Regions from separate parts of the Peribacillus aracenensis genome, predicted to be linked through region 1. Evidence: predicted binding sites of a transcription regulator. Region 1 holds the regulator's gene; each other region holds the start of a gene.

Region 1 (3,207 bases):
AATTGAAAAGGTATTTTGTGGGTAATGTATAATGGTCTGGTTAACATAAGAGTTGGTTATTCAGCCAAAGGAAAATTAAAGTCGTAATTGTTAACTTAGAGATTAATTTAACGGATGCTCGATGGGGATAGAAGCAAGTCGGGCTCGTGGCAATACAAGAGATTCATGAATTGCAGCAAGACAACGGGTTCAATCTGTCTTTTGATAAGATTCTCTATAAGACAAAATACCTGTTTTAAGTGCAGCATAATTGCCAATGCTTGCATAGCCATAAAACCAGCCCATGAAAATCCCTGCAACCAAGTGATGACGATGACTGATGAAAATGGAAATGAACAAGCCAAGACCCAAAGCGATGGTAGGGATGAATTTTGGGCGAATATGAAACATGACCTTAATTAGTTGAGTAAGAATCATGATGATAGGAATGGCTATTACTGCATCCCAAAAGTTTGTATGGATGGTTGGGAAGTCCATAATTTCACCACCTTAAATAGAAGTTTTCAAAATTAATTTTTACTTTTTATCAAGGCTTTATACTATAATAAAAAAATTCATATTTAAAACTAATATATAAAAGGTTATGTAACCAGGTTTTGAAGATTTTCAGAGTTCAATTTTAAAGCCGTCAATCCATATAATTATATGGATTGACGGCTTTTTCTGGTTGGCCGCGGGAATGGTTTAAAACAACTCGGAAATTGCCAACATAAACAATCGAATACCTTACCGTGTCCCGTTCAAGTATGGAACAAATTCAGGAAATACCCATCTTGGCCTCGGATCCGAAATATACAGATAAACTGGTGAACCTTATAGAAATAAGCGATTTAACTAAATATGAAGCAAGTAACGAGGAAGTTTATCATATTGTCAAAAAAGGGGATTCCGTCTCTGCGCTTGCAAAAGCATATGGTTCTACACAAGTGAAGATTCAATAGTGGAATGGCTTGGTCGAACTTAACCTTATTAAAGTGAACCAAATATTAAGAATGAAATTTTAACTGGGAACGGTATTTCAACGCTCTCCTTTTTTTTGAATGAGCTTCTTTCCAAAGTATTTATAACAAGAGGGATAGTGATCCGTACATCCGAAATAAAAGATGTAATATTCACATGAAAATAGATTCTATTAAAAAATATATCAAAACCTACTCTTCCATATGCATATTGAGAGAATTCGGGACATAAATTAAACAAACAAAAAAAGCGCGGTTAGCGCTTTTAGTGTATTTGTCTATATAAGCCTATTACTTTTCCAAGTATCGAAACATCTCGTAAAATAATTGGTTCCATATTTGAATTCTCGGGCTGAAGCCTTATGTAATCCGGTTCCTTAAAGAATCGTTTTACAGTGGCTTCATCATCTTCCGTCATGGCCACGACGATATCTCCATTATTGGCATTGCTTTGTTGTTTCACGATGACATAGTCTCCATCATGAATTCCAGCTTCAATCATACTTTCACCCATGATTTCCAGCATGAATACATGGTCATCATGCGGTACCATGCTTTCGGGAAGCGGAAAGTATTCTTCTATGTTCTCGATGGCCGTTATAGGCATGCCCGCTGTAACTTTTCCAAGTAACGGAACGTTCACGACATTGGCTTTTGGAATATTGTTCGCTTCCTCCGAATTCATTATTTCAATGGCCCTTGGCTTGGTTGGGTCACGTCTAATCAGACCTTTACTTTCCAGGCGGGATAAATGTCCGTGTACTGTTGAACTTGAAGCAAGTCCCACTGCTTCGCCAATCTCCCGTACGGAAGGTGGATACCCTTTTTGGCGAACCTCTTCTTTAATGAAATCAAGAATATCTTGCTGCCGTTTTGATAGTTTAGTCATTAGTGCACCTCTTCCCCAATGTTCTTTGCTATATTATAGCATGGCCCCCAACTCTATACAAACATAAGTTCGAATTTTGTTGTTGACTGAAACAAACGTTCGTATTATAATTTGGTCATAACATACGAACGAACATTCGCTTTGGAGGGATATTTATGAAAAAATTATACAAAAATTATATTTATACGATTCTATTAGCGGGATCAGTATTTATCTTTTCAATTTTATTCTCTTGCACATTGAACAATGATCAAAAAAATGATTTCCTTTCTATAGAAGTAAGTGAAGGTGACACCCTATGGGGAATTGCCGAAGAATATGAAGAAGCAAATTTGACAAAAAAAGAATTCATTGGTTGGATAGAAGAGCATAATGGAGTAAGGGCGGATTCGATTAAACCTGGTCAAGTCATCGTCATACCGGTTAAAGGGGAAGAACTTGTCCAGAATTTGGCCAGTGAGCAGTAAGCAGTGAAGGTAGGGTATTATGAAAGCGGTAATCTATTGTAGGGTCAGCACAGAAAAAGAGTCACAGGAAACATCATTGGCAAGGCAGGAAGATGAATTAGTCAAATTGGCAGAAAAGATGGATGTTGAAGTCATTTCCATAATAAAAGAACAGGCTAGTGGCTATGAGTTGAATAGGGATGGCATTTTTGACATGCTCGAACTATTTAAAACCAAAGAAGCTGAAGTACTATTAATCCAGGACGAAACGAGGCTGGGAAGAGGGAATGCCAAAATAGCCCTTTTCCATGTCATCCTTAAAGAAGATGTGAAAATTTATACGCTCTCACACGATGGCGAACTTGAGCTATCGGATTCGGATGCGATGGTCATCCAGATTGTCGGAATTGTAGAAGAATATCAAAGGAAACTACATAATCTAAAAATAAAGCGCGGGATGATAAGGGCCGTTGAAAAAGGGTATCGTCCTCAAAAAAATCTTCAGAATCAAAGGAATTCAACCGGAAGGGACCGTAAGGAGATTCCTATAGAAGAAATTATTAAACTTCGGGCCAATGGATTGACATTTGCAGAAATCGCAGCAACTTTGAGGGGCTTTGGATACAATGTATCTAAGGCTACAGTGAATAGGCGTTTTCTCGAACATCAATTGAATACACAGGAAAGTCAATCATAGAACTTGTAATTTCGCTATTTTTTTAATACCATGACAATATCCGCAGATTATGAAGGAGCGAAATTATGTTATCAAAAGAAAAATTAGCCCGTATTAATGAACTTTCTAAAAAGGCAAAGGCTGAAGGTTTGACGGAAGTTGAGGCGAAAGAGCAAACCCAATTGAGAAGTGAGTATTTGGAAACATTCAGAAAGTCCATGACCAATACGTTGGAGC
Region 2 (3,207 bases), on a different contig from region 1:
TGGAAAAATTAAAACATGGGCACAAATTGTTTCTATTTCGGCTTTATTGCTGCATAACCTTCCATTTGCCCTCATTTCACTTCCTTTTGCTAATATCGCATTATGGATTGCATTAATCTTTACAATCTGGTCAGGTTTGGATTATTTTATAAAAAACAAAGAAGTATTTGTTAATTCAAAGTAAAACGAATGGTGGTTTTGAAAAGATGGATGCAGAAATCATTGCAGTGGGCTCAGAGCTTCTTTTAGGGCAAATCAATAACACTAATGGAAGATTCTTATCGCAGCAGTTTGCGGAAATGGGGATCAACGTTTTTTACCATACTGTGGTCGGGGATAACGACCGCCGTTTACAACAAGCTATAGAAATCGCTGAATCAAGGGCAAATTTGATTGTCTTTACCGGTGGACTTGGTCCAACCAAAGATGATTTAACGAAAGAAACGATTGCTCGCCATATAGGAAAAAAGCTCGTTTTTAATGATGAAGCATTGCAATCCATTGAAGCCTACTTCCAAAAAAGGGAACGTCCGATGACGGAAAACAACAAAAAGCAGGCCCTCGTCTTAGAAGGCAGTGAAGTGTTGGCAAACGATCATGGGATGGCACCGGGAATGGTCTTGTCCAAATCTGGGATTACATATATGCTTCTACCTGGGCCGCCAAGTGAAATGGAGCCGATGTTTTTAAGTTATGGTTATGAAAAAATCATGAATAAATTGGAAAAGCATGAACGGATCGATTCCAAGGTTCTTCGGTTCTACGGTATAGGTGAAGCCGAACTGGAAACGGTGATTGAAGATCTCCTTGTCAATCAAACGAATCCGACAATTGCCCCGCTGGCAGCCGAAGGGGAAGTGACGTTAAGGATCACCGCTAAAGACTCATCTAAAGAAAAATGCGAAGAGCTTATTTTGGAAGCGGAAAAAGAAATTCTTAGCAGGGTCGGCAAGTTCCATTATGGAAGTGATAATACTTCGCTAATAAAGGAACTTGTAAAAGAATTAACGATCCGCAAGCTTTCAATTGCGGCAGCTGAAAGCTTGACCGGAGGGATGTTCCAAGAACAGCTGACAACCATCCCAGGCGCCGGTAAAGTTTTCAAAGGCGGAATTGTCTGCTATACGAATGATGCGAAGGCTAATGTCCTCGGCGTCAGTGATGATACCATATCCGAGTATGGAGTGGTCAGCGGTGAGTGTGCTATGGAAATGGCCTCTAATGTCCGGAACAAGCTCGATGCGGATGTAGGCATAAGCTTTACGGGCGTTGCAGGGCCGGATGAACAAGAAGGCAAGCCTGTAGGTACAGTATTTATTGGCATTTCCTATCGGGATGGAAACACTCATTTCAAGGAGTTGAATCTTTCAGGAAGCAGGGGGCAAAACCGTATTCGGAGTGTGAAATACGGCTGTCATTACCTATTAAGGGATTTATAAACGCTATAAGCAGAGCTTTTTACAGCTCTGCTTTTTATTTGGTTTTAGAAGTTTGTTTCTTGAAAAATAGGGAAAAAAAGAAAAAAGTTAATTTAATGAAATTGTTTTTTTTAGGGAGTAAGTGAAACGAAATGGAGATTTCCTTTAGATAAAACACTTTTTTACAAAGAATATCCCGAAAGAAAAAAACGAATGAATGTTCGACTTTTTGCTTGGCAAAATAGTAAAAAGAGTATATAGTAAAGATAGGTTTTGAGACAGGGTACAAACCTTGATCTCAAATAATTGCTAACGTAAGTACACCTTTAATCGGACAGCCGATTATTTGAATATAGAGGAGGAAATTGAGTGAGTGATCGTCAAGCGGCTTTAGATATGGCGTTAAAACAAATTGAAAAACAATTTGGTAAAGGTTCTATTATGAAACTTGGGGAACAGTCTGATCGTAGGATTTCAACGATTTCAAGCGGTTCCTTAGCATTGGACGTAGCATTGGGAGTGGGAGGATATCCAAGAGGCCGGGTCATTGAGATATATGGACCTGAAAGCTCCGGTAAAACGACTGTTGCATTACATGCTATTGCAGAGGTACAAAAGACTGGCGGCACGGCTGCATTCATTGATGCCGAGCATGCTTTAGATCCAGCATATTCAGAAAAACTTGGTGTGAATATCGATGAGTTACTGCTTTCACAGCCTGATACGGGTGAACAAGCCTTAGAGATCGCTGAAGCGTTAGTTCGAAGTGGAGCGGTGGATATCATTGTCATTGACTCGGTGGCAGCACTTGTTCCTAAAGCTGAAATCGAAGGCGAAATGGGAGATTCCCATATGGGTCTTCAAGCCCGGATGATGTCTCAGGCACTTAGAAAACTGTCTGGTTCCATTAATAAATCAAATACCATTGCCATTTTCATTAACCAAGTCCGTGAAAAAATCGGTGTTATGTTTGGGAATCCGGAAACGACTCCTGGTGGCCGGGCATTGAAGTTCTATTCAACTGTTCGTCTGGAAGTGCGCCGTGCGGAACAATTAAAACAAGGTAATGAAATCGTCGGTAATAAAACCAAAATCAAAGTTGTAAAAAACAAGGTTGCCCCACCATTCCGTCAAGCAGAAGTTGACATCATGTATGGTCAAGGGATTTCACAAGAAGGTGAAATCATCGATATGGGTGCAGATCTTGATATCGTCCTTAAAAGCGGCTCGTGGTATTCATACAATGAAGAGCGTGTCGGACAAGGTCGCGAAAATGCGAAGCTGTTCTTGAAAGAAAATCAGGATATCGCTCAGGAAATTTCTCAGAAAATCAGAGATCACTATAATCTCGATGGAGAGCATGAATTACCGCCAGAAGAAAATGAACCAGAAGAGCATTTTGAACTGCTTGATTAATGATATTTGGAAAAGGCCTAAGCTTGTTTGCTTAGGCCTTTTATGTATATTTTGAGAAAAGTGCGAAATTTCCAGCGGATTAATGGGCATCGAAATCGGATTTACAGACTTCTTCCATAATGAATGCCGTAGATTATGATGGTTGTTATCAAGAAAACTTGAATAATCATTGATACAAAGGGACAAACGCTTGACAATAAAAATTCTCAACTATACAATTAATATGTATATTTTACAATTTTTCAAACTAAAATTTTGAAAATTAAGTGCTGTATATTGAATTTATGTGCAATGTACTTGCCGACAGTTCAACATTTTATGTAAAAAGTTCATAGCAAGGGGAGGTGAAACGATGGAACCCATGACAATCATC
Region 3 (3,207 bases), on a different contig from region 1:
TATAACCGAAGAAGAATTCACAGCAGCTTAGGATATAAAACTCCACAAGCCATTGAAGACCAAATTAGAAATGCAGCTTAAGATTTAACTTTTTTGTGTCCAAAATATTGACTCAAATCCATAATGTTTTACTAATGAAGGAATTAATATTATTTAAAAAGGTTTTTTGTGATCCTTCCCCTGCTTCAATTCTCTTCAAATATTCTTCCCATTTTGCTGTCATTTCAGGACTACCTAAAAGAATATTCTGCGTAAGATCATATAGTAAAATACCCTTTTCAGTTGGATATAGCTTTGTTTTTTCCACTTTAACATATTCTCTATCGATTAACGTTTTCAGTATAGATGATCTAGTTGCTGGGGTACCGAGTCCTAACCTATCCATAAGCCCACCTTTACCACCAAGAGAAGCTTCAGTTAGTCGTGAGGGAGGTTTTGTTTTACCTTCCTCTAAACTAAGTGTAAATAGAATTTCTTCCCCTCATTAGTAGTAATTAAATCAGAGTCTGTTCGAGGATATGAAAGGTAGCCTTCTTGATATAAGGATTGAATTATTTTAAGGGATTTATCTAAACTATATTTCCATTTTTTATTCGAATAGCTTTGAATTCCCCCTAAATTAAATAACTTAGGAGCTTTTTTCGTTTTAATTTCCTTTTGTACAGATAAAATATTAGTTTTTATCTTTGCTTCTAGTTGGAATGGATATAAAGCACTAGCCAATTCATCTTTAGTTCTATACTTTTTTTCGCTAAAGAATTTAACTTTATCATTATTTGTATATTTAGTTGCCATTCCAATTAATTTATAGAAAATCTCTTCCTTAAAATTTTTTATGTCCCTGTCATTTTGTACGATTAAACTATTACATGGTGTTTGAACTCTACCTAATGAATATATTCCTGATAAGCCTTTTGATTGTGCAAAAAGAGTAAAATATTGAGTGAAATTCATGCCTACTAAATAATCACTGATTTGTCTAGTTTGTGCCTCTACATAAAAATTATAGGTTTCCTTGCTATCCTTTAAATTCCTGAACCCTCTCTGTACCTCTTTATCAACCATCGAGTTAATCCATAATCTTTTTTTAGGTGTATTTCTTACTATCTTAGAACACATTGAGAAAATAGAGTATGCTATGTTTTCGCCCTCTCTGTCTGGATCTGTGGCCACAATTATTAAATCAGCTTCTTCCAATTGCTTCTTTGCATTAACAAACTGATCTCTTGTTTTTCCGCTAACATCATATAGCATATTAGATGGCTGAAAAGGAAGATTATTCATGTTCCATTTCTTATATTGTTCACCATATCTATCCATACTTGATAACTCAACTAAATGGCCCACACCACAGATAATACTGACGTCCCAGTTTATTATGTTAGAGTCAATATCAAAATAACCTTTTCCTCTCTTTACTGTTCCCAGCGCATTCGCATATTTTTTCGCTTGATTTGGTTTTTCTGCAAGAATGACAGTTTTCAAAAATCCCCTACTTTCCAATTAATATAAAGTACCTGGTAATTAACAAAAATTTAATGAACACAATTTATAAACATTTATAACAATAGCACTATTTATATTCCTTTTCCAACAAAGTTAAAAAAGCTTATATAAGTGCATTTAAAGAAACAATAGTGTTTATTAATAGTTATTGAACAATAAAATAAAATAGCAATTTATACCTATAGATATATTCCCTATCCAAATTTAGAGTCTTTAATAGGAACGTTCGTTTGCGTAAAATAGAATTAGGAGAGTGATTCGATGAATATAGATAGAGGAATCTTAAAGTGGCAGCCAGCATTAATGCTCCCTAAACTGAAAAAATTGCATAAGCAAGTTAATCAAGACTACTATAGGGAATCTAAACCCATTCTGGATGAGTACCAAATCCAAGACATAGAAGATAAGATTAATTATTCAATGGAGTTTATTTTGCCTGTTACCATAACTTTGTATAGTGATGGTTTTCCGAAAAGTATAAAAGGTTTTTTTGTTTACCTGGAACCAATTAATAAAGGAAGTACATTTGAGCTTGAAGATCAAACCTTTCTTAAAATTTTCTTTTCCGATCTCTTAGATATAATGGTTCATGAATAAACACTAAAAGGGATTTAAGAAGAATATCATTTGTAATGATTATCTAATGATTAATCACAATTTAATATAACGTCTATTAACAAAATGATCTCACATTGTATTTTTTCTTTAACTGTTAAATCATCGCATTTGTAATAATCATCTATTAATTGTCCAAGTGCATTATACAAAGTAATTATTATATCCATTGAAGCACCTCTTTTTAGGTAAATAGTAACACAAATTAACATAATATTATTTTGATTTACATAAAAATTGCAACGGAATATTAAAAGGAGCCAAAATATGGCTCTCCTTTTTACTTAAAAGCACATTTTTTATTCTCATCATCCGTTAAATTTACTACTGCTTGTCGCTAGGGTGTCCTGTGTTGCATTTATCTTTGTTATTGTGGGTTATCATCCTTTTAATTTTACTGTAGAGGTCTATCAGTGAAGTTCCTGATGATAGTTTACCATTATAGAATTGGGTTCTAAGCCCTATTCTTTACTTTTAATGTATAATGGGTATTTGAGGTGGAATTTTTCTTGATAGAAATTAAAAGAACAGATATAGAAAGTCTCGGTAAAATGTTTGAGGTTGAATATGTAGAAAACAAAATGGAGCGTAAAAAAATATTCTACATATATACTTACGAACGTGTAATGTCCATAAAATGGAAAGGACAAATCATTCACATACAAACATTGAATCTGGATTGTAATTTTAAAATGGATAACGGTAGAACCTCAGAACTACCTGTTGATGAAATAAGAAACAGAATAAAAACAGTTGATGGAATGTCAAAAGATGAATTTGCACTTTATTGCTTAGATATGTTAAAGCTCTATCATGAAATTGTTGAGCTAATAGGAGAATACAAAATCGGACGAAGTGATGATGAATGGTCAAAACATACAAAGGTATATATTGATAGCCCTTATTCATCTATACAAATAGATTCCGTACAAGGAAGTATGTCTGGATGTAGTCCTCAAATAAGCAGTAGTCAGAATTTATATTTTGAAAAACTTCACATCAAATAAAGACCGGGCCTAGCCTGTTCTTTATTTGATGTATTTTATCCATATATAATGGTCCTTTTTGTACTAACTTGCCCAATTA

What was found. The regulator LexA, encoded in region 1, represses DNA repair genes until DNA is damaged. The targets are predictions, from matches to a motif close to CGAACATATGTTCG.
Region 2: the regulator LexA is predicted to act here: its motif matches at 1,629-1,642, upstream of recA (recombinase RecA).
Region 3: the regulator LexA is predicted to act here: its motif matches at 1,726-1,739, upstream of N0M92_RS25180 (YolD-like family protein).

The regions. Positions count from the first base shown of each region.
Region 1 covers NZ_JANZMJ010000023.1:61,696-64,902, reverse strand. Annotated here, with positions in the region: gene N0M92_RS20115 (hypothetical protein) at 190-477, opposite strand; gene N0M92_RS20110 (LysM peptidoglycan-binding domain-containing protein) at 774-941, shown strand; gene lexA (transcriptional repressor LexA) at 1,225-1,848, opposite strand; gene yneA (cell division suppressor protein YneA) at 2,004-2,315, shown strand; gene N0M92_RS20095 (YneB family resolvase-like protein) at 2,335-2,991, shown strand; gene N0M92_RS20090 (DUF896 domain-containing protein) at 3,057-3,207, shown strand, end outside.
Region 2 covers NZ_JANZMJ010000001.1:507,157-510,363, forward strand. Annotated here, with positions in the region: gene pgsA (CDP-diacylglycerol--glycerol-3-phosphate 3-phosphatidyltransferase) at 1-184, shown strand, start outside; gene N0M92_RS02525 (competence/damage-inducible protein A) at 207-1,439, shown strand; gene recA (recombinase RecA) at 1,788-2,834, shown strand; gene rny (ribonuclease Y) at 3,187-3,207, shown strand, end outside.
Region 3 covers NZ_JANZMJ010000038.1:14,955-18,161, reverse strand. Annotated here, with positions in the region: one part of gene N0M92_RS25195 (IS3 family transposase) at 1-81, shown strand, start outside; gene N0M92_RS25190 (DNA topoisomerase) at 113-472, opposite strand; gene N0M92_RS25185 (DNA topoisomerase) at 451-1,485, opposite strand; gene N0M92_RS25180 (YolD-like family protein) at 1,768-2,103, shown strand; gene N0M92_RS25175 (hypothetical protein) at 2,631-3,128, shown strand.